Regions from separate parts of the Planococcus sp. S3-L1 genome, predicted to be linked through region 1. Evidence: riboswitches for the same ligand, from Rfam matches in the RefSeq annotation. Region 1 holds a riboswitch; each other region holds the start of a gene.
What was found. Region 1 has a riboswitch for S-adenosylmethionine ahead of QMF37_RS09095 (bifunctional homocysteine S-methyltransferase/methylenetetrahydrofolate reductase). Riboswitches for the same ligand answer to the same signal wherever they lie in the genome.

Region 1 (5,899 bases):
TAAAGGCCACGTAATCCATTTCGCCACTGTCGACTGATTTTAAGTAATCGGACAAGCATAAGAATGGTAACGCAGATTGGCGTGGAAATGTAAATCGTTCGATTTCTGTTTTGCCATCAGCAGGGTCATAAACGATGACATCGTCTCCGTCACTTTGAGCTGGGAAAAATTGATACAGCCCTGATGGTTTTAACAGTCCTGACCCTAAAAACTCGGTCGTCAGTTCATGAAGCTGAACAGCACGCGGATCGCCTTTAGCTAACGAATTATCGTTATAGCCTTTTAATCCGAGGTGATGACCAATCAATGTGCGCATGTTGACGTATGGATACAAATGAGCCACAGAATACTCTTTCAATACGTGACGACGCAAATCGTTCGGCACGTGAACCGTGACGTCTTCGCGCACTGTTTTCACTGGCTTCTCAGCAACGGCTACAGCGGGCTTGGCTGCACGCACGGCTTCAGATGCTTGGCGTTTCTCTTGCTGTGCATCCAACTCTAGCAGCAACTCTGCTTTTCCGGCACCGCTTTGCAGCCGATTCGCTAGATCTAATCCTTGCATCGCATCTTTCGCGTAAATGACCGGCCCGTCGTATTCCGCTGAAATTTTGGTTTCGGTAAAGCGTCTCGACAATGCCGCCCCGCCCACTAAAATGGGTACATCAATGCCCGCTTCTTTAAAGTCTTGCGCGGTGATGACCATTTGCTTCGCCGACTTAACGAGTAACCCCGACAAGCCAATCATGTCTGGTTTTTCTTTTCGAATCACTTCGATCAAGGTAGCCGGTGTCACCTTAATTCCAACATCAATCACTTTAAAGCCGTTATTGCTTAAGATAATCTCCACTAAGTTTTTGCCGATGTCATGAACATCGCCTTTAACAGTCGCCAAAACGATTTTCCCTTTTCCAGAATCGTCTTCTTTTTTCTCCATAAACTGCTCAAGAAATGATACGGCTGCTTTCATGACGCCTGCACTTTGCAACACTTCCGCAACAATTAATTGGTTGTCATTAAACAAACGGCCTACTTCGGCCATCCCTTTCATCAACGGTCCATTAATGACATCAAGCGGTTCATCATACATCTCTAGCGCTTTTTCCAAATCAGGTATCAAGCCTTCTTTTGTTCCTTCTATAATATAGTAAGCGAGTCGATCTGGTACTGTTTTCGGAATATCATCTTCTGTTTTTTCTTTTTTCTTATCGCGGTAAAAAGCCGTAAAGTCAGCTAAAGTTTCATCTGTTGTCGTAAACAGTAATTCATTAGCCATATCGATTTCCTGTTTTGGAATGGATGCATAACGCTCTAATTTTTCCGTATTGACGATGGCATAGTCCAAACCTGCCTGCGTGCAATGATATAAATACACGGCATTTAACACTTCACGACCAACCGGTGGTAAGCCGAATGAAACGTTACTAACACCTAAAATCGTCAATGCGCGTGGCAGTTTTTCTTTAATTAACCGAATGCCTTCAATCGTTTCTACTGCAGAACCAATGTATTGCTGATCGCCCGTACCGACTGGGAATACCAGTGGATCAAAAATGATGTCTTCCGGTGCAAGCCCCCATTTATGGACCAGCAAGTCATATGACCGTTCGGCTATTTCCAACTTACGCTCACGCGTGACCGCCATCCCAACTTCGTCAATTGTACCCACAACGACTGCCGCACCGTATTTTTTCACGAGCGGCATTACCGCATCAAAACGTTCTTCTCCGTCTTCTAGATTAATCGAGTTGATAATCGCTTTTCCTTGTGAAAATTTCAATGCAACTTCAATCACTTCTTCGTCTGTAGAATCGATAACGAGCGGTACTTTTACTTTTTTGACGACTTCTTTCATGAATTTCGTCATGTCTTCAACTTCGTCACGATCCGGATTTGCTAAACAAATATCAATAACGTGCGCTCCGTTTTTCACCTGTGCGCGAGCAATTTCAGATGCTTCTTCAAATTGGCCATCGACTATTAATCGTTTAAATTTACGAGAACCAATAACATTCGTCCGCTCTCCGATAAACAAAGGACGCATCGTTTCGTCGTATTGCAAAGGCTCAATTCCAGACACGACATGGCCGCGCTCAACAGGGTCTGGTTTTCTCGGCGGCAATCCGTCCATAGCCAAACGCACTGCTTTAATGTGTTCCGGTGTGGTTCCGCAACAACCACCGACGACGTTCAGCCACCCTTTATCTGCAAAACCTTTTAATTTTTTCGCAAGTGATTCGGGTGTTTCGTGATAATGACCGTCTTCATCTGGCAAGCCTGCATTTGGGTAACAACTAACATAGCCGCCCGACAGCTCTGACAGCGAACGAATATGGTCTGTCATAAATTCTGGACCTGTTGCACAGTTTAACCCGACGGATAGCGGCTTGACATGTTCAATGGAAATGTAAAACGCTTCAATGCTTTGACCGGCAAGCGTCGTCCCCATCGGTTCAATCGTTCCGGACACCATAATCGGCAATTCGATTCCCGTCTCTTCAAAAGCTTGTTTAATGCCAATTGTCGCCGCTTTCACATTCAACATGTCTTGACTGGTCTCGAGCAAGATGAGATCTGCTCCGCCTTCAACAAGTGCCTTGGCTTGCACGTAAAAATTTTCCAGCATGACATCAAATGTGACGCCACCCGTTACAGACAAAGTTTTCGTTGTCGGTCCAATCGCACCTGCCACAAAACGAGGCCATTCCGGGGTGGAAAATTCAGCAGCCGCTCGTTTCGCAATTTCGACTGCGCGTCTATTAATATCCGCCGCTTGGTCACCGATTCCATATTCGTCCAAAACAATCGGTGTACCTCCAAATGTATTGGTGCAAAGAATATCGGCTCCAGCTTCAAGATAAGCCGTATGGATATCTTGAATAACATTCGGTCGGACAATGTTCAAGTATTCATTGCAGCCGTCAAATTCTTCTCCACCAAATTCTTCAGGTGACAGATCGGCATTTTGAATCATCGTCCCCATCGCTCCGTCGATAATTAAGATTCTTTTTTTAAGCTGTTGTTCAATAAGATGTTTGGACATGGCTGCGATCGCTCTCTTTCTGTTGATCTAGTTGTCGAATATACCGAATCAATTCCACGGTCATGTCGTAACGGACAAACGGTGTGATCAAGTAAATACCGTTGAATAGCTCTGCTGCTGTGTCAATCAATTCTTTAGCGATTTGAATGCCTTCCGTTGTGGCTCGGTCCTTGTCATCTCCACATGCACGCATGCGTTCAAGTGCGTCTTCTGACAACTTGATACCCGGCACTTCATGATGCAAAAATTCGGCACTGCGAATACTGGTCAACGGCATTACCCCAATAAAAATGGGCGTATTTAAATGCTTTGTCGCTTCGTACATTTCAACGATTTTTTCTTTTGTGTATACGGGCTGCGAAATAAAATAATCCGCTCCGCTTTCAATTTTCTTCTCAAGTCTTGCTACGGCTCGGTCAAGCACACGAACATTCGGATTGAACGCCGCAGCGACAGAAAAATTAGCTTTTTTCCGTAGCGGTTTACCAGAAAACGAAATGCCTTCATTTAGTTTTTTGATCAATTGAATCAATTCCATACTGGACACGTCATAAACGCTTGTCGCTCCTGGAAAATCTCCAACTTTGGTCGGATCGCCTGTGACAGCGAGAATGTCGTGCATACCGAGTGCATCGAGTCCCATCAAATGTGATTGCAAACCAATTAAGTTGCGGTCGCGACACGTAATATGAGCGAGCGGCCGAATTTTTTCTGTGTGCTTGAGAATCGAGCCCATCGCCATATTACTAATACGCGGTGACGCTAATGAATTATCGGCCATGGTGACAGCATCCACACCTTCTTCATGCAAAGCGACAGAGCCTTCAAGAAATTTTGTGACGTCCAAATGACGTGGCGTATCGAGTTCCACAATAATCGTTCGTTGTGTTTTCGCTTTTTCGTGAAGCGGCTTTACTTCTAGCGCTTCGGCCTCTCGGATGACAATCGGCTTTCTTTTGGTTACTTCTTTATAAAAAATCGGCGGTAACTTACCGAGGTGTTTTTTCACCGCTTCAATATGCTTTGGTGTTGTACCACAGCAACCGCCAATCAAGCGAACGCCTTCTTGTCTTAACAATAAAGCAGCACGTCCGAAATAATCTGCTTCTGATTCGTAAACAATCCGCCCATCTTCTACGTCAAGTAGGCTAGCATTTGGGTATGCAGAAAGAAAAGCTTTTTCGGGTAAGGTTACTTCTTCAAAAGCTTGAATTGTATGATGCGGTCCTAGACGACAATTGACACCAACAATGTCTGCTCCAAGTGATTCTAATTGGTGCAAAGCGTCATTCAATGACATGCCGTTTTGCAAAATACCCGGATCATGCATCGATACTTGTGCAATCAATGGGGTATCTGTGATGCCTTTCAAATGTTTAACAGTTGCTACTAATTCTTCAAAATCGTAATAAGTTTCAAGTAGTAGGCCATCGGGGTCGCCCGCAAGCAACTGACTCGCTTGCTGGTCGACCATCGCAATGATTTCCTGCAAGGTGGCGTCACTTTTACGAATTCCGCGAATGCCGCCAATCGTTCCAAAGACAAATTGACCCCCCGGTGCTGCTGCACGTTTCGCAATTTCAATAGCAGCTTTGTTGATGTCTGCAACTTGTTCTTCTAATCCGTAACGAGCAAGTTTGAGTGCATTAGCCCCGTACGTATTGGTTTGAATGATATCTGCTCCAGCTTTGATATAGTCTTGATGAATCTTTTCGATTACTTCTGGCCGCTGTAAATTCAATTCCTCGTTGCAATACTCAATGCCATACGAATACAGCAAGGTTCCCATGCCACCGTCCGCCGTCAAAATTTTCGTCTTCAGTTCGTCTAATAAACCCATCCACTCAACCCCCCATATATACAAAAAAAGCCTCCATGAAAAAGAAGGCTTTACGATATCAAACTCGTTCCTTTTCATCTGTCAGGCAATCGCTTGCCTGCTGGATTTAGCACCTGACCTTTCGGCTGGTTGCTGAAGCGTCACAGGGCCAGTCCCTCAACTTCTCTCGATAAAGATTCACTATTCAGTTTTAGTATTCTTAGTATAGTACAGGTATCTATTGGTCAGGTCAATATGTTTTGTTAGAAAAAAATGAACTTTCTGTGAGTTTCTTTAAAAATAGAATCCTTTTATTCTTTAGAAGCTGTTAACGTTTTTCGCCGCCCTCCCTATTCTTTCTCCTCTCTACATCTGTTTATTTATTGTACACACCATTTCAGGAAATACTGGACCAATAATCAAATCAAAAGAAGAGTTACATGTTTATTCATAAGGACAGTAACATACAGTCACTTGGAAAATGTTCGATCAAAAACAATAGCACCTTTATGTATATTATGAAAATGTTCTAGGCTTCCCTGGCCGATCAGAATCCAGTTATGTATGCACTTGGTTTCGCCAAGACACTTGGGCAAAAGCCTAACACCGCTGCCACTTCATCAGCTCGCTTGCGACTCAAAAAACCTATCTGGATTAAAAACTTCCGATAGGTTTTTCTATAAGTATACTGTCTTCTTCTGCTTTAAAAAAGACTTTGCAAATCCTTTACCGGCCGAGCGTCTGCTTGTCCTTCGTAACTAATAAATTCAATTTCTCCAATGCGCATGCCAGCATTGTATTCCCCGATAACTGTATCCAATAGAATAAAAGAAGCCGAGATAAATTCATCTTCATTTTCTTCAGTAAAACCTTTAATGTAAAGAATTAAATTCACTTCGTCGTTGGCGTTATCTTTTTCAAAAGTACAAAAGATGTCTTCCCATGCTAATTTAATATCGCCATACTCGATCGATACTTCTTCGTCTTGTCGCTGGCGAAAGGCGATAATCGTAAACGATTCAAATTCTGGAGCCTGA
Region 2 (5,899 bases), on a different contig from region 1:
AATTCCGCTGTTTCAATATCGCCAACAAAATTATTCAAATGAATAAATCCTTCATAGCCTTCTGTTAACTCAGGAACTTCATGTTTCGGCATTTCCTGTTGGAATTGAATAGCTACTGTTTGCGCATTGACCATTTTATCTTTTGCTGATCCCGGATGAACGCTTTTCCCTTGAATGGTCAGTTTCCCGCTCGCTGCGTTAAAACTTTCGTACTGCAACTCGCCAAGAGGGCCACCGTCCATGGTGTATGCATATTGTGCACCAAAGCGTTCGACGTCAAATTTATGTGGGCCGCGACCAATTTCTTCGTCTGGTGTAAAGGCGACGCGGATTTTTCCATGCTCAATTTCAGGATGAGCATTTAAATATTCCATTGCAGTCATGATTTCAGCAATACCGGCTTTGTTGTCTGCGCCAAGTAATGTCGTGCCATCTGTTGTGATTAGCGTATGGCCCACGTAGTCTTTTAAAGAAGGAAAATCCGACACAGTCATCGTAATGCTGCTATTTAGTGAGATGTCCTGTCCATTATAATTATCAATACGTTTCGGATTAACGTTTTTTCCAGTAAAGTCTGTCGCAGTGTCAACATGTGCCAAAAAACCAATTACAGGGACTTCTCTGTCGGTATTGGCCGGAAGCGTGCCGAAAAGGTAACCGGATTTATCCATATCGACATCAGTCAAGCCAATGGTTTTCATTTCCTGTTCCAATTCACGGAGCAAGTCCCACTGCCCAGTTGTAGAAGGGGTGGTGGTACTAGTGAAGTCGGATTGTGTATCGATTTTGGCGTAACGAACGAGTCGTTCAATTAAAGTCTCTAACATGTATAAATCCTCCTAGAATAAGTTCTGTACAAGTTGAATGGTGTTACCGACTTTTTAGAGTTATGGAACAGCAACTTCAACCCATATAGTAGTAGTTTAGCACGAAGTGGGAAAATGGTGAAAATTCTGGTCACAAAAAAACGACGCCCGGCAAGGGACATCGTTCAATTAGTTTTGCTTTTTCAGTTTTAATGCTTTTGTATGCGCAGCTTGTACTTCCTCTAATAGAGCAGGTTTTGTCAGCAATAGATACCCAGTAGTAGCTAATGCTTTAGCGCCTTTGATCAACGCATTATTGCCTTGCTCTGATTTAGCAGCTTCACGAAACTCAGCAGTATGGGCAATTAGGCTTTCGGGACCAATTTTAATATAGCCATGTGCAGTAGGGACTACGTAACTAATGTTGCCAGCATCGGTAGAACCAAGGCCAGAAATCCGGGAATCTGCTACCGCCTCACCTAGTGCTTCAAGCTCGCTACGAACAATCACATCCAAAGCGGGTGTAATGACCAAGTCACGCACTTCATTTTGGAAACGTTCGATTTTCACTGTAGCACCAGTTGCCAATGCCGCGCCTTCAGCAATCGCTCGAATTTTACGAGCAGTGTCAGCTGTTTTCTTCCAAGAATCACCCCGAATATAAAAGCGTGCCGCCGCATATTCAGGAATGATGTTCGGTGCATCACCTCCATGAGTGATAATCCCGTGGATACGTGCATCTGAAGGTAATTGCTGACGCAAAGCATTGATGCTATTAAATAGCTGCAAGACCGCATCAAGTGCATTAATGCCTTGTTCAGGAGAGCCTGCTGCATGCGCGGGCTTACCGTAAAAGTGGAATTCCAATGGATCAACAGCAAGGGAAGGACCGGTGACAGCTGAATTTCCAGAAGGATGTAGCATCAAAGCCGCATCAATACCTTCGAGCAGGCCGTGTTTAATGAAACTGCCCTTGGCGCTACCATTTGGACCGCCTTTTTCTGCAGGTGTTCCAAGAACGACAACTCGGCCACCTATAAGGTCTAAGGTTTCTGATAATGCAATGGCGGCAGCGACGCTAGTGGTTCCAATAATGTTGTGGCCGCAGGCATGACCGATTCCAGGCAGTGCATCATATTCAGCAAGGTAAGCGATTGTTGGCCCAGAAAGTGAGCTTTCTTTACTGGCAAAAAAAGCAGTGTCGTGACCGGCGACGCCTTTGTCAACGGTAAATCCTGCGTCTTCAAGCAAATCAATTAATAAAGAACTCGCATAAAACTCTTCATTACCAAGTTCAGGTTTGGCGTGAATTGCCTGGCTTGTTTCAATATATATCGTACGTTGCGAGTCGATGGATTGAGAGATGATCTGTCTTGCTTCCTTAATAAGGGTCATTGGAATTCCTCCTATATAGATAACTTCTTATTGGTAATCGACAAGCTCATCTACTGTAACAACAGTTGGAATTTGAGCACCTTTTGTATGCTCAATAATAAATTCAGCGGTATCTTCCTGTTGATAAATCTCGACGATTTTCTGGTAAGCTTCATTATCAGCGTCTTCAGCGTTTGCAGCAATCAAGTTAATATACGGTTTAGCCGTATCACTTTCGCGAGCGATTGGATCTTTAGTTGGGTTTAATCCCGCATCAACGGCAACACCATTGTTGATAATTGAAGCAGCCACATCAGGCATTGCACGTGGTGTATGACCAGACACCATAGGGACAATTTCAATATTTTTGGGGTTTTCGATAATGTCTTCTGCCGTTCCAGTAAGTCCAGCATCGTCAGAAAGTGTGATCAATCCTGCTTCGTCGAGAAGTAATAGTGCGCGGCCCATGTTGGTCGCTTCATTGGGAGTTGCGATTTGTGAACCTTCAGGAATATCATCGATAGATTCGTATTTATCAGAACACAAGCCCATCGGTGCAATGACGGTCGAACCAATCGGCACGATATCAATACTATGCTCAGCAACAAATTCATCAAAATAAGAAATCGTCTGGAACGCATTCAAATCCAGTTCCCCTTCAGCTAGCGCTAGGTTCGGAGCTACATAATCAGAAAAAGTTTGAATTTCCAACTCAATTCCTTCCTTCTCCGCTTTGTCCGCAATATAATCCCAAATCATTGTATCCGAACCGCTAATGCCAAGTGTTACGGTCGTTTTGCCTTGTGCATTGCTATCGTCTCCACAAGCAGCCAAAATGAATACCAGTAGTAAAAATAATGTTGCTGTTAAAATTTTTTTCATGAGTAATTCCTCCATTTTTAAGGTGTATTTTACTAATTACGTCTGACTTGCCTCGATAATACATTTCCAAAAGATTGAACGCCTTGTACCAGTATGACCAAAATAGCTACTGTGATGAACATTACGACCGTGTCGAATCGTTGATATCCGTATGTAATGGCTAAGTCCCCAAGACCACCGCCGCCAATAGCGCCAGCCATTGCAGAAGCACCAATAAGTCCAACTACAGCGATTGTCAAAGCAAGAACAAGTGAACTTAACGCTTCGGGAATCAAGAAGCGAAAAATAATTTGCAATGGAGAGGCACCCATTGCTTGTGCGGCCTCGATCACACCTTTATCGACTTCAAGCAAAGAGTTTTCAATTAACCGAGCAATGTATGGCCCCGCATAGAAAACTAGTGGAACGATGGCTGCAGCTGTACCAATCGATGTACCAACAATGAGCCGAGTTAATGGAATAATAGCAACCATTAAAATAATAAAAGGAATAGAGCGAAAAATATTGATGACGACATTCAATACTTTAGACACAATTTCATTTTCTAACAAATGTCCATGACGTGTAACGACTAACAAGATACCGAGAGGAAAGCCAATCAATAGCGAAAATCCAAAAGCAACACCTGTCATATAGACGGTTTCCCATAAAGCTTCCAAAATTTGTTCGTAATTAACTGACATAATCAATGACCTCCTCTATTTGAATAGTGCTGTCCCTAATAGAAGATAAGGCACGTTCCACTTCGCTTGACTCTCCAGAGAATTCGACAATTAAGTTACCGTATGGAACACCTTGCAATTCGGTAATATTGCCGAATAGTACATTCAAATCAACGTTAAAGTCACGTGACACTCGGGACATGAAGGGTTGACCGACTGATGTGCCAGTAAACTGCAACCGGTATATGACCTGATTATTTTGTTTATCTTGAATTTGTGCTAGCAGCGATTCAGGCAACTCGTCGTTCATAACAGAGCGAACAAATCGTTTGGTGGTAGCCTGCTGTGGATTAGAGAAAACGTTAAAGACGCTTCCTTGCTCAATAACTTTCCCTGCTTCAAGCACGGCCACTTTGTCACAGATTTCTCGAATGACGCCCATTTCGTGTGTGATGAGCAGGATGGTAATATTGTATTCTTTATTGATTTTGCGAAGTAGGTCCAAAATCGATTTCGTCGTTTGTGGATCAAGTGCTGATGTTGCTTCGTCGCATAACAGAACGGAAGGATTCGTTGCAAGAGCACGAGCAATGCCGATGCGTTGCTTTTGTCCACCTGACAGCTGGTCTGGATATTTTTGCGCCTGATCTGCAAGTCCAACGAAATCGAGCAACTCTTTTACTTGTTTTTCGATATCATTTTTCGATGTGTTAGCTAACAGGAGCGGCATAGCAACGTTATGATAAACCGTTTTTGAATGGAGTAAATTAAAATGTTGGAAAATCATACCGATATCTTTTCTGATAGTACGAATTTCTTTGCTAGATAGCGTCGAAATATCCTTTCCGTGAATTAATACACGTCCTTTAGAAGGACGTTCGAGCAAGTTTACTGTGCGGATTAATGAACTTTTACCGGCTCCACTAAAGCCAATAACTCCGTAGATTTCGCCGGTTTCGACAGTTAAATCGATGCCATTCAATGCATGGATTTCCTGTTTACCTGATTGGTAGGTTTTGGCGACGCCTTCGAATTGAATCATAGTAAGTAGACCTCCTCATGCTGTATTGTTATTCAAATCGTTAATGCTCACAATCCGTCGAGAAACTAGACAAAAAGAGCCCTCTTTTTTCTTAACCATAAGAAAAAAGAGGGCTCCTGTTGAAACCATCTAATTCTCATCTTCCAAATGCATGGATGCATTTGCAGGAGTTGGCACAGTTTTTGCGGTTAAACAAATCTGCTGCCGAAACGTCATAGGGCCTGTCCCTCGGTTTCTCTGGATAAGAAAGTGATGTATGCTATTCGATTCGTGATTCCTACTTTATGGCGGAATAACAAAAAAGTCAAGATGAATATTGAAATTTATTTTTTCATCTTCAAAATTCATTGTATTCCTTTCTAAATGGACGGGGTAGGTTTCTTTCGAAAAACTGATGATACTGTAGGTTCATTGCCACTCTTTATTCGTATAATATTTTCTCGATGTTTCCATACAGCCATCATGAACAGGACTAGCGCTATTAGTAACGGCCATAGACCGACTGCAGGGATAAAGGCAATTACAAAATACACGGCGTACAAAACGAATACGCCAATGACAAGATAATTTGTTACTAGTGAAACAACGATCAATAACAATAATCCGAGCAACCCGAGCTTCCAGTCAAGCGCTATCATTACACCTATTACAGATGCTGTACCTTTTCCGCCGTCAAAGTTCATATAGAACGGAAAATTATGACCAACTATTACGGCAGCTCCTGCAACGAACAAGAGGGTCCAGATTGTTGCAGTTGAAAAGCTACCTAAGTCCACTAACAAACGTAACCCCGCAACAACAGCAAAGCCTTTGAAAACGTCAATAAAGGCAACGAGCAAACCATATTTCCAGCCCAGCACGATGGCTGCATTAGAAGCACCGGAATTTTTTACGCCCGAATTTTTGATGTTAACGCCTGATACGGCTTGTGCAACAAGTGAACCATGACAACAACCGATAAAATAACCTGTAATCAATAAGAGCAAAATCCAAATGACCATCATTAATTCCTCCTCTACACTAAAAGATAACGTTTGAAAGTGGGCAAGGTTTCAAAATTTTTTGACTAATAAGCTTGACAAACGCCAATAAAGTTTTTATACTTCACAACAAGATCAAAAATTAAATCAAAT
Region 3 (5,899 bases), on a different contig from region 1:
GCAATGCACGTATCGGTATCACTCATTTCGCACAAGCGGAACTAGGGGATATCGTTTTTGTTGAACTTCCACAAGTTGGAGACGAGCTAAAAAAAGATCAGCCTTTCGGCAGTGTTGAATCCGTTAAAACGGTTTCAGAATTGTATGCGCCAATTAGCGGAAAAGTAATCGAGGTTAACTCTGAACTTGAAGATAGCCCAGAATTTGTGAACGAGTCTCCTTACGAGCAGGCTTGGATGGTTGTAATCGAAGCCCCTTCTGAAGAAGAAGTTAATGCATTGATGACAGCAGACGAATACAAAGAAATGACCAACGAGTAATTACTGAAAAGCGCCTATCTTGGCGCTTTTTTTTATGACCGATAAGTGTTGTCAGCAGTTCGCATAAGTCATGGAAATGGACGTCAGCCTGTTCTATTGGTATTTTAAAACTAGATAAGTTGGTAAAAGAAACCGACTTTTCTATACTGCTTTGGGCTCAGCAAAGGAACGGGTTGCATAATCCACATCCTGTGGGCTCGAAAGCACTGCTGTTTTACGGAATATCAACAAGTGGAAATCATTAGTTCGACTTATATAAAGAGCTTTATCGCAATAAAACAAAAGTTTTCTTTTACCACTAAGTCTTAGAACTTTTCTTATTTTATATTTGATGGGGTGAGTGTTATGGGAAAGGTGATTGTTGTCGAAGGACTCAGTGATAAGTCGAGGATTACACCACTCATTGCAGAACCCGTGACCATTCTTTGTACAAATGGTACAGTAAGTGCATCGAGACTGGAAGAGTTACTATTACCGTACGAAGGTCAGGATATGATCATACTAGTAGATGCAGACTCTTCAGGAGAAAAACTGAGAAAACTCGTCAAGCGTGAATTTCCTGAAGCTCGTCATTTTTACATTAACCGAAATTATAAAGAAGTTGCAGCAACACCACTCCGGATATTGATGGATGTGCTCATCACAGCGAATATCCAGGTAAATAAGCTATTAACAGAGGGATGAAGAAAATGAATGAATGGACGCACAAAGAATGGATCAAAGAAAAGAATACGAATAAATCAACGGCTTATTATTTGTACGCGCCAATGTGTGGAACTTGCCAGGTTGCGTCTAAGATGCTATCAGTCGTCACCGAATTGTTACCGGATCTTCCAATGGGCAAAGCAAATTTAAATTACGTTCAAGAAATAGCGGATCTCTACGAAGTGGAGAGTGTACCGTGCTTACTTATAACAGAAGGTGGCAAACTAAAAGAGAAAATCTATGCTTTTCAATCAGTGCCATACTTGTATAGTAAGTTAAAACCTGTTGACGAATACAGTCGGTCATGGTAAATTAGTCTTCTGATAAAAAAACCAATTGCTTGTCTGAAATCTAGACAACAAGCGAAGAGTCAAATAGAATACAGTCCTTAAGTTTTCCGAAAATTTTATATCAAAACTCTTATTACGAGTGGTGGAGGGAAGTGCCCTATGAAGCCCGGCAACCGTCATGAAAATGAAATGGTGCCAAATCACACAAAGCGAAAGCTTTGGACGATGAGAGATTGGTTTCCGTATACTATACGTTTGCCCTTCTGCTCAGTTATGCGCGGAAGGGTTTTTTATTTTTAAGATTTAGGAGTGTTGGAAGAATGATTGAGTTAAAGCAAGTGACAAAAAAATTCGATACAGGCAAGGCAATTTTAACAGCTGTGGATCAAGTGGACTTATCCATTTCTGATGGAGAGATATTCGGTATTATTGGTTATAGTGGAGCAGGTAAAAGTACCTTAATCCGATTGTTGAATGGGTTAGAAAAGCCAACGTCAGGAACTGTAGAGATTAATGGACAAATTATCACAGCGATTAAAGGCGGAGAATTACGCAAGGCACGTCAGAAAGTCAGTATGATTTTCCAACATTTTAATCTACTATGGTCTCGTACAGTGAGAGAAAATATTGAATTTCCGCTAGAAATTGCCGGAGTGGCAAAAGCACAACGCGGAAATCGTGTACAGGAGTTAATTGAATTAGTCGGATTGACGGGTCGTGAAAACGCCTATCCTTCTGAGCTATCAGGAGGACAAAAACAACGCGTCGGTATTGCCCGGGCATTAGCAAATGACCCAGAAGTCTTGTTGTGTGACGAAGCGACATCAGCACTCGATCCAGAAACAACAGATGCCATTCTTGACTTGTTAGTAGACATCAATAAGCGATTGGGATTGACAATTGTATTGATTACTCATGAAATGCACGTCATCCGGAAAATTTGCCACCGTGTGGCTGTAATGGAAGGCGGACGAGTTGTAGAACTTGGCGACGTTTTACATGTATTCCAATCACCGAAAGAGGCAATCACGAAACGCTTTGTTGCGCAAGTAGCCGACAGTGGAGATTCACAGGAAACCATCAAAAACCTGCGGGAATTATACCCAACTGGCGAATTGGTGAAATTGGTTTTTGTTGGCGATCAAACCGAACAACCCATTTTAACTAAATTGATTCGCAGTCATGCCGTGGAAGTGAATATTGTTCAAGGCAATATCTCGCATACGCAGCGTGGCGCATACGGCACCTTAATCTTACAGCTTAAAGGGTCTCAAGCAGAAATTGAAGAAGCACTGGTATTTCTTCGCTCAGAAGATATTCAAGCGGAGGTGATGGACAATGATTGAATCATTATTTCCAAACGTAAAGTGGGACAGCATGTGGGAAGCTACTCTTGAAACACTTTACATGACCGCATTATCAACTGTATTTACATTTGTTATTGGTTTAGCACTTGGTATTATCTTGTTCTTAACAGCACCGAAACAATTGTGGGCAAACAAACTCGTTAATTGGCTGACTGGCGCATTCGTCAATATTTTCCGGTCAATTCCTTTTATCATCTTGATCATTTTATTGATTCCTGTCACTTTGTTCTTGATGGGATCGATTCGCGGACCGAATGCGGCTTTACCGGCATTAATCATTGGTTCAGCTCCATTTTATGCACGAATGGTGCTAATTGCGCTAAAAGAAATTGATAAAGGTGTGATCGAGGCGGCTCGTTCAATGGGTGCAACAACCGGCACCATCATTTGGAAAGTTTTATTGCCGGAATCAAAACCGGCATTGATATCCGGCATTACGGTCACGGCGATTGCATTGGTCGGCTATACAGCAATGGCCGGCATTATCGGCGCAGGTGGTCTTGGTACACTTGCTTTCCTCGACGGCTTTCAACGCAGTCGTGAAGACGTTACATTGATGGCAACAATCTTAATCTTAATCATTGTCTTTATCATTCAATACATTGGTGATTGGGTCACGATAAAAGCAGACAAACGGTAAAAACGGATTTTCCGTTCTATAAAACAACACATAAGGGAGAGATTGAGATGAAGAAATTTGTAGTAGGAACAGCGTTAACGGCATTAGTACTCGCAGGATGTGGAAACGGTGGAGCAAGTGAAGAAGAGTCTAAGACATTACGCATAGGCGCTTCTAACGTACCGCATGCTGAAATTTTAGAACAAGCGAAGCCCCTTTTAGAAGAGCAAGGAATTGAACTTGAAGTTGAAACGTATCAAGACTATATTTTGCCAAACAAAGATTTAGAGTCTGGTGAAATTGATGCCAACTATTTCCAAACTATTCCTTACTTAGAAACTCAAATAGCTGATAATGGTTATGAGTTTGAAAATGCTGGAGGGATTCACATTGAACCAATCGGTGTTTATTCACAAAAATATGCTTCTCTTGATGAACTACCACAGGATGCAACCATTTTGATGAGCAACTCGGTATCGGAGCAGGGTCGTATTTTATCGCTGCTTGAGGTAGAAGGCTTAATCACATTGGCAGAAGGTGTAGATAAAACATCGGCTGAAGTGAGTGATATTGTTGATAATCCGAAAAATTTACAGCTTGAGCCAGACTATGAAGCAGCTTTACTTGTTCAATTATATGAATCAGGTGAGGGAGATGCAGTCTTGATCAACTCTAACTATGCAATTGATGCTGGCATCAGTCCTCTAGAAGATTCAATTGCAATAGAATCATCTGATTCGCCATACGTAAATATTATTACCGTGCGTGCAGGTGATGAAGATAACGACAATGTGAAAGCTTTAGTTGAAGTATTACAATCCCAGGAAATCCAAGACTTTATTTTAGAAGAATGGGGCGGCTCAGTAGTACCGGTAGATTGAATAAAAAAGGAGCTGTCTCATAAGCCCCAAAAATAAAACAGACGGAGAAAAAGATTTTCTTTTTCTCCGTCTGTTTTTGATTGGTTGGAGAGGATCCTGAAAGTGGCTGGCGAATGCTAGTTACTTTATGGAATGAGAAAGTCGAATCGTGGCTCTTTTTCATCCCTGAGCGCATACGGGTAATTCTCTTCGCTGCCACCTGCGACCGCGATGACCGTCTTTGGCATGGGCAGGCTGGAAACCGCTAGTTTTCAGGTGCGGAATAAAACAGTGTGTATCTGTTGGACGCTGGTGCATCGAATAATAATGAACGGTTTTTTGTATCCTTTTTTGTTCCAGAACGGCTGATGGGAATGGAGACGGTGACTCCTGCGGGAAACAGCACATGGTGAAGACGGTGTAGCCGGCTGAGGCCGTGCCCACGGAAAGCGCCCGTCGGAATGGACATCAGCCATTTCTCATGACTTTTGGGACAGCCCCCCTTTTATTATTTTCAAAATAATAAAAATATTGCGCGTTTTCTTGTATGCCTTACATTCACGAGTGGTTTGTGCTATTTTTGAATAATAAAAAAGAAGCATTTGTTCATATGAGGGGGACAGGTTCATGAAGTTCAATTTTGGTTTATTGCCTCGAATAGTGGTGGCAATCGTTCTAGGGGTGCTAATTGGTTTGATAGCACCAGAAAAATTAGTGAGAGTATTTGCGACGTTTACAACGATTTTCGGTAACTTTTTAAACTTTGTTGTGCCGCTAATCATTCTTGGGTTCATTGCACCGGGAATTGCCAAACTAGGGAAAGGTTCTGGTAAGTTATTGGGGGTGGCTACAGTTGTTGCATACGCTTCCACCATTGCGGCAGGAATCTTAGCATTCTTCGTGGCGACGACAGTTCTACCTAACTTTATGAAAGCGGGTTCTTTAAGCAGTATGGAAGATCCAGAGCATGCTTTAGCGACTTCGTTTATCGCACTCGATATGGCACCTGTTTTTGGTGTTATGTCCGCATTGATCTTGGCTTTTTTACTAGGTATTGGTATGGCTTCTACAGGAAGCAAAACAATGGTATCGTTTTTTGATGAATTTCAGGCAATTATTGAAAAAACAATTTCTTACATTATTATTCCGCTATTACCGTTTCATATTTTTGGTATATTTGCCAATATGGCGTATGGCGGAGCGGTATTTGAAATTTTGTCGTTGTTTGCCGTCGTCTTTGTGATGATTATCATACTTCACTGGACAATGCTGTTGCTGCAATATTCGGCAGCCGGTGCATTAAAAGGAAAGAATCCATTATCAATTTTAAAAACGATGATGCCTGCTTATTTTACAGCACTTGGAACGCAGTCTTCTGCAGCAACCATCCCCGTCACATTGCGTCAAGCACGCAAGTCAGGAGCTAACGAACGCGTAGCAGACTTTACCGTTCCGTTGTTTGCAACTATCCATTTATCAGGCAGTACTATTACATTAGTGTCCTGTGCAATCGGCGTATTATTACTAACAGGTGGAGCGCCGACATTTAGCAGCTTCTTTCCATTCATTTTAATGTTGGGTGTTACGATGATTGCAGCACCAGGCGTACCAGGTGGAGCTGTTATGGCAGCGATTGGTTTGCTGCAAAGTATGCTAGGATTTGATGCAACAATGGTCGCATTAATGATCGCACTTTATATGGCGCAAGATAGCTTTGGTACTGCAGCAAATGTTACTG
Region 4 (5,899 bases), on a different contig from region 1:
ATGAGGTGGAGTCCTTTGTAACTTGATGACCTCTTGGAACAATAGGCAGTATGACAACTACTAGAAAGTATGCACGAAGCTAAAGGCGTATTATAATACAGTGAGTAACGACAAGCAGGAGGTGACAATATGTATACAGATCCAGTAAAAGAATCGATTTCCTGGATGCGCGTCATTTTAGTAACGGTACTTATTGTCTTGCTAACTCGGCATTTTCTGTTTGAGCCGGTAGCTGTTCATGGTGAATCGATGATGCCTACATTCGAAGAAGATGACAAAGTTGTATTAGCAAAAATATACACGATAGAAAATTTTGATATGATTGTTTTCACTGCACCAAATGGCGTCAATTTCATTAAACGTGTGATTGGTGTACCAGGAGATGTCATTTCGATGGTGGACGACCAGTTGTATCTAAATGGTAAAGCTCAAGTTGAGCCCTATTTAGAAAATAACTTAAAAACTGCGAAACAGCGTGGAATGATTCGTTTAACTGAAGACTTCAAGGAGTTCACTGTACCTGCGGAATCTTATTTTGTCCTAGGAGATAACCGCTTAAACAGTACGGATTCAAGGATTTTAGGATTTATTTCTGAAAAGTCTATTGTCGGAGAAGTGAAAATCAGAATTGCGCCTTTTAGCCATATGGGTATCGTAGAATAAAAAAACAGTCACGCTAAAACTTAAAAAGACAGCGACCCTTTAACACGGATTGCTGTCTTTTTTGAGTTTAAAATAGTGCTAGTTTATCAATACGGTCCATTGCTTCGATGATTCGGTTTTCATCAACTAATAACCCAACGCGAATAAATCCTTCTCCGCTATCACCAAAACCGCTGCCAGCTGCGACTGAAATAGCTGCCTTTTCAAGTAAAAAATCAGCAAATTCGATACTGGTGAAGCCTTCCGGCACTGGCAGCCAAGCAAAAAAAGAGCCTTGAGGTGCTTCGATATTCCAGCCAATACGCGTGCATTCCTTTACGAGCACATTACGTCGCTTTTCATACAAATCTACCAAATCGGCTACGCATTGTTGATCTGCATTCAAAGCTTCTGCAGCAGCTAATTGGACAGCAGGGAACAAACCGGCAAATAAATGATCTTGGATTAGATTTAAAGCTTCAATCATTTTCGAATGCCCCACAGCAAAGCCAATTCGCCATCCCGCCATATTATAAGTTTTCGATAACGTATACATCTCAATCCCAACTTCTTTGGCACCTTCAGATTGCAAAAAGCTTACCGGTTTTTTTCCTTCAAATCCTACGGCGCCGTATGCAAAATCGTGAACAACAGCGATGTTATGGTCTTTTGCAAAAGCGACGGTGTCATCAAAAAAATCTTTATTTGCAACGGCGCCTGTCGGGTTATTGGGGTAATTCAAATACATTAATTTTGCACGTGAACAAACAGTTTCTGACAAATCATTAAAGTCTGGTAAATAACCATTTTCAGGGTGGAGATGCATCAATTCGTAGTCAATATTCGCTAATGGAGCACCAGAAAAGTAGTCAGGATAGCCCGGGTCTGGCAGCAGCAAAAGATCTTGCGGATTAAGCAATGCCAAGGGCAATTCAACAAGTCCAATTTTGGTTCCAGCCAAAATGGCGACCTCTAAATCAGGATCAATGTCTACATCATATTCGCGTTTATAGAAATTCGCAGCAGCTTGACGTAATTCTGAAATGCCGCGGAAAGGTGAGTACTTATGTGTCTTCGGATCAGCCGCCGCCGTTTGTAATGCTTTAATAATATGATCGGGTGTTGGTTGGTCGGGATTACCTTGTCCGAGATTGATGACATCGCGTCCTTCAGCGACGGCTTTGCTCGTTTTGGCAACTAGTGAAGCAAAAAACTGAGTAGGTAAGTTTTGTAAGCGATTTGAAAAGTCCATAAAATTCTCCTCATTTTCGAAATAATTGCACATCTACTCCGAATCTTATAGAATTTAGATTAGCTTGTCTACTGGAGGAGAAAACATGAAAATTGCATGTGTTCAAATGGATATCATATTCGGAGAGCCCGAACAGAACTATCAGCAAGTCATAAATTATTTAACGGAGGCAGCCGCTAACGGAGCGGAGACAATTGTTTTGCCAGAAATGTGGAACACGGGATATGCACTGACTGAGCTTGGTACTTTAGCAGACAGCACTAACCAAACTGTAGAGCTACTGAAAAGTTTTGCGAAAGAACATGCTGTGAATATTGTCGGAGGTTCTGTTTCAACACAGAAGAATAACGGCTTTTATAATACGATGTATGTCGTTAATAAAAACGGTGAACTTGTTTTGGAATACGACAAAGCACATCGTTTTGGTTTAATGGATGAGCATATTCACCTTGAAGAAGGTGATACACTTGGGACGTTTAAACTGGACGGCACTGTTTATGGCGGAGTTATTTGCTATGACATTCGTTTTCCTGAATGGATTCGTGCACAAGCACTAAATGGAGCGAAACTGATCTTCGTATCAGCGGAATGGCCAGAAGCGCGAATTGACCACTGGCGTATTCTTTTACAAGCTCGTGCAATTGAAAATCAGTGCTTTATCGTTGCCGTGAATCGCGTCGGCAGCGATCCGAAAAATGTGTTTGGCGGCAGTACGATGGTCATAGCTCCTTGGGGAGAAGTTCGCTTGGATATGCAAAAAGACGAAGGCGTGGGGTATGTGGAAATCAATTTGGACGAAGTAGAGGAAGTCCGAAAACGGATTCCGGTCTTTGATGATCGTCGTGAAAAATTGTACGAAACATTTAAAATTTGATTGACACTCTGAATCTATGTCTGTAATATGAAATTCAATCTAATATACTAACTTATCAAGAGAGACCGAGGGGTAGGCCCTATGACGTCCGGCAACCCCCATTTGGGAAGGTGCCAAGTCCTGCGGAATGTAAATATTCCGGAAGATAAGTCGAGAAAATAAACTTTTCGATGCCTCTTTCTTGATGAAAGAGGCATCTTTTTGTTGCCAGGGGGAAGCTATGATACATATTGAGAACTTAACGAAAACGTACATAACGAAACACGGCACCGTTACTGGAGTAGATCAGGTTTCACTTGAAGTCAGAAAAGGTGAGATTTTTGGGATTGTTGGATATTCAGGAGCTGGTAAAAGTTCGCTGATTCGCTGCATCAACTTGCTGGAACGACCGAGCTCTGGCAGTGTCGTAGTCGATGGCAAAGACTTAACGAAGTTGAGCAGCAATCAATTAAGAAAAGCGAGATTGAAAATAGGTATGATTTTCCAACATTTTTATTTGATCAGCCAGAAGACGGTTTATGACAATATTGCTTTTGCACTTCGGGCAGCAGGTACACCTACGAAAGACATTAAAATCCGCGTAGAAGAGCTACTAGAAATGGTCGGCTTGTCAGATAAGCGGGATGTCTACCCTGCACAGTTGAGTGGAGGTCAAAAACAGCGAGTTGGTATCGCTCGAGCATTAGCAAACAACCCAGCAGTCTTGTTGTGTGACGAAGCGACATCCGCGCTCGACCCTAATACGACGTTATCTATATTGCGGTTATTAAAAGACATCAATCGCAAATTGAAAATTACAGTTGTACTAATTACGCATGAAATGAATGTAGTTAAGGAAATTTGCGATCGAATGGCGATCATGCAAGGCGGACGTGTCATTGAAGAAGGACAAGTTTACGATATTTTTGCAGATCCTCAAAAGGAGCTAACAAAAGAATTTATTTCTAGTGTCGTATCCTTTAATGTCCCAGTACATATTTTGAAAGAATTTAAAGGAACTTTAGTGAAAGTGCTGTTCAAAGGTGGCGTAGCAGGCGAAGGCGTCATTTCCGATATGCTGCAGAACTTTTCGGTAAAAGGCAACTTTTTGCACGGAGCTATCGAGTACATTCAAGAACGACCGCTTGGCGTCTTTATTATGGAGTTAAAAGGCGCTGAAATGGAAGTTATGGAGGCATTGAAGTATTTGGAAAACAGAGCAGCAATCGTGGAGGTGATATCGAGTGGAAATTGAATGGGGACGAATTATTGAATTATGGCCAGAAATACAAACAGCATTTTTCCAAACATTAATGATGATCGGCATCTCATTATCGGTATCATTGATTGTCGGTTTGCCGCTCGGAATTTTGTTATTCATAACCGATCGCGGTCTGTTTCTTGAAAATCGACCGGTAAACTCGGTAGTGGGCTTTGTTGTAAACATTGTACGCTCTATTCCCTTTATCATTTTGTTAGTGGCACTTATTCCGTTAACGAAATTTATCACAGGAACAACAATTGGCCCGGTTGCGGCCAGTGTATCACTATCTGTCGCAGCAATTCCTTTTTTCGCGCGCATTGTAGAAAATTCACTTCGCGAAATTGACAAAGGAGTTATCGAGGCAGCTATTGCAGTAGGAGCTACACCGTGGATGATCATTACAGGTGTGCTGCTGCCTGAAGCAAAGTCTAGTATTGTTCAAGGCGTCACATTGACCATCATCAGCTTAGTGGCCTATTCTGCTATGGCAGGTGTAGTAGGAGGCGGAGGTATTGGAGATTTAGCTATTCGCTTTGGTTATTACCGATATGATAACACCATCATGATTGTGACTGTTGTTATTTTAATTCTGCTGGTTCAATTGGTTCAACAGGCAGGCGATTATACGGCGAAAGTCATCGATAAACGATAAGGGGAGAACAAAATGAAAAAACTAGGATTAATAGTAGCAGCGAGCGCATTGGCTTTAGCAGCATGTGGTAGTGGAGAAGAAAGTAAATCAACAGGAGAAACTTCAAAAGATATTAAAATAGGTGCTACTGCGGGGCCATACAGCGATATGGTGAGTAAGGCAATTGTGCCTGGTTTAGAAGAAAAAGGGTATACGGTAGAAATTGTGGAGTTTAGCGATTACATTCAACCAAATATCGCACTTGACGGGGGCGATATTGATGCCAACCTATTCCAGCATACAATTTACTTAGAGAATTTTGAAAAAGAAAACAATATGGATTTATCAGGTTTAATCGTCGTACCAACAGCGCCAATGGGCATTTATTCAAATCAATTTGACGCGTTAGAAGATATCGAAGACGGTGCGACTATTGCCATTCCTAATGATCCTGTTAATGCAGCACGTGCTTTACAAATTCTCGAAGATCAAGGTCTAGTCGAAGTAGACCCAGAAGTGGATGATTTAAAGATTTCCGAAAGAGATGTTAGTACAAATAAAAAAAACCTGGTATTCCAGCCAATCGAAGCTGGGCAATTGCCACGTGCAGTTGAAGGATCTGATTTATCCGCTGTTCCTGGAAACTTTGCACTAGCAGCTGAAATGGATCTACTGGATGCACTAGCACTTGAAAACATGCCTGACCAATACCGCAATGTAGTAGCAGTGAACGCAGAGAATGAAGACAGTGATTTTGCTAAAGATTTAATAGAAGTTGTAGAATCAAAAGAATTTGAAGCTGTAATCGATGAAGAATTTGTTGGTTTTGGTAAGCCTGAATGGCTGGCTAAATAAACAATGAATCTAATTGTATAAAAGCTTCTTCACGTTGAATTAGTAAGACCAGTACAGCTAGAAAGCCGCTCCAGATGAAAAATCTGAAGCGGCTTTCTTCTATATATATGGGAAGAAATGAAGAACACAAGCAAACGAAAAGTTAAATGCTCAAGAAATCTCTTTGACCATATGATGAAAAGGCTCACCAATAATAGTCCAAGGTTCGGCAATAGAATAGCCTAGCCGTTTGTAAAGACGAATCGCCCCGTCTTTATCAATATCAACGTTTAACGAAAGTTTGCCTCCTCCTTGAGAAGAAACCAGTTCCTCCGCAAATTGGAAAAGTTTTGAGCCAATTCCTTGGCCTTGATAGGAAGGATCGACTGAAACAGTGTCGATATACCACTCGTCGGTATGAGC

Region 2: linked by a shared signal. The riboswitch ahead of QMF37_RS01130 (methionine ABC transporter ATP-binding protein) and the one ahead of QMF37_RS09095 (bifunctional homocysteine S-methyltransferase/methylenetetrahydrofolate reductase) in region 1 are both predicted to bind S-adenosylmethionine.
Region 3: linked by a shared signal. The riboswitch ahead of QMF37_RS10300 (methionine ABC transporter ATP-binding protein) and the one ahead of QMF37_RS09095 (bifunctional homocysteine S-methyltransferase/methylenetetrahydrofolate reductase) in region 1 are both predicted to bind S-adenosylmethionine.
Region 4: linked by a shared signal. The riboswitch ahead of QMF37_RS00475 (methionine ABC transporter ATP-binding protein) and the one ahead of QMF37_RS09095 (bifunctional homocysteine S-methyltransferase/methylenetetrahydrofolate reductase) in region 1 are both predicted to bind S-adenosylmethionine.

What each region holds. Positions count from the first base shown of each region.
Region 1 covers NZ_JASISN010000007.1:85,035-90,933, forward strand. The annotation lists gene metH (methionine synthase) at 1-3,043, opposite strand, end outside; gene QMF37_RS09095 (bifunctional homocysteine S-methyltransferase/methylenetetrahydrofolate reductase) at 3,024-4,883, opposite strand; SAM riboswitch class I at 4,955-5,059, opposite strand; gene QMF37_RS09100 (hypothetical protein) at 5,566-5,899, opposite strand, start outside.
Region 2 covers NZ_JASISN010000001.1:223,207-229,105, forward strand. The annotation lists gene pepT (peptidase T) at 1-827, opposite strand, end outside; gene QMF37_RS01115 (M20 family metallopeptidase) at 996-2,201, opposite strand; gene QMF37_RS01120 (MetQ/NlpA family ABC transporter substrate-binding protein) at 2,229-3,062, opposite strand; gene QMF37_RS01125 (methionine ABC transporter permease) at 3,095-3,745, opposite strand; gene QMF37_RS01130 (methionine ABC transporter ATP-binding protein) at 3,735-4,766, opposite strand; SAM riboswitch class I at 4,900-5,014, opposite strand; gene QMF37_RS01135 (glycerol-3-phosphate acyltransferase) at 5,126-5,767, opposite strand.
Region 3 covers NZ_JASISN010000009.1:47,573-53,471, reverse strand. The annotation lists gene gcvH (glycine cleavage system protein GcvH) at 1-320, shown strand, start outside; gene QMF37_RS10310 (ribonuclease M5) at 666-1,004, shown strand; gene QMF37_RS10305 (thioredoxin family protein) at 1,010-1,336, shown strand; SAM riboswitch class I at 1,443-1,547, shown strand; gene QMF37_RS10300 (methionine ABC transporter ATP-binding protein) at 1,636-2,661, shown strand; gene QMF37_RS10295 (methionine ABC transporter permease) at 2,654-3,322, shown strand; gene QMF37_RS10290 (MetQ/NlpA family ABC transporter substrate-binding protein) at 3,370-4,182, shown strand; gene QMF37_RS10285 (dicarboxylate/amino acid:cation symporter) at 4,789-5,899, shown strand, end outside.
Region 4 covers NZ_JASISN010000001.1:96,216-102,114, forward strand. The annotation lists gene lepB (signal peptidase I) at 130-663, shown strand; gene QMF37_RS00465 (pyridoxal phosphate-dependent aminotransferase) at 731-1,894, opposite strand; gene QMF37_RS00470 (carbon-nitrogen family hydrolase) at 1,980-2,768, shown strand; SAM riboswitch class I at 2,818-2,920, shown strand; gene QMF37_RS00475 (methionine ABC transporter ATP-binding protein) at 2,989-4,002, shown strand; gene QMF37_RS00480 (methionine ABC transporter permease) at 3,992-4,663, shown strand; gene QMF37_RS00485 (MetQ/NlpA family ABC transporter substrate-binding protein) at 4,676-5,497, shown strand; gene QMF37_RS00490 (GNAT family N-acetyltransferase) at 5,648-5,899, opposite strand, start outside.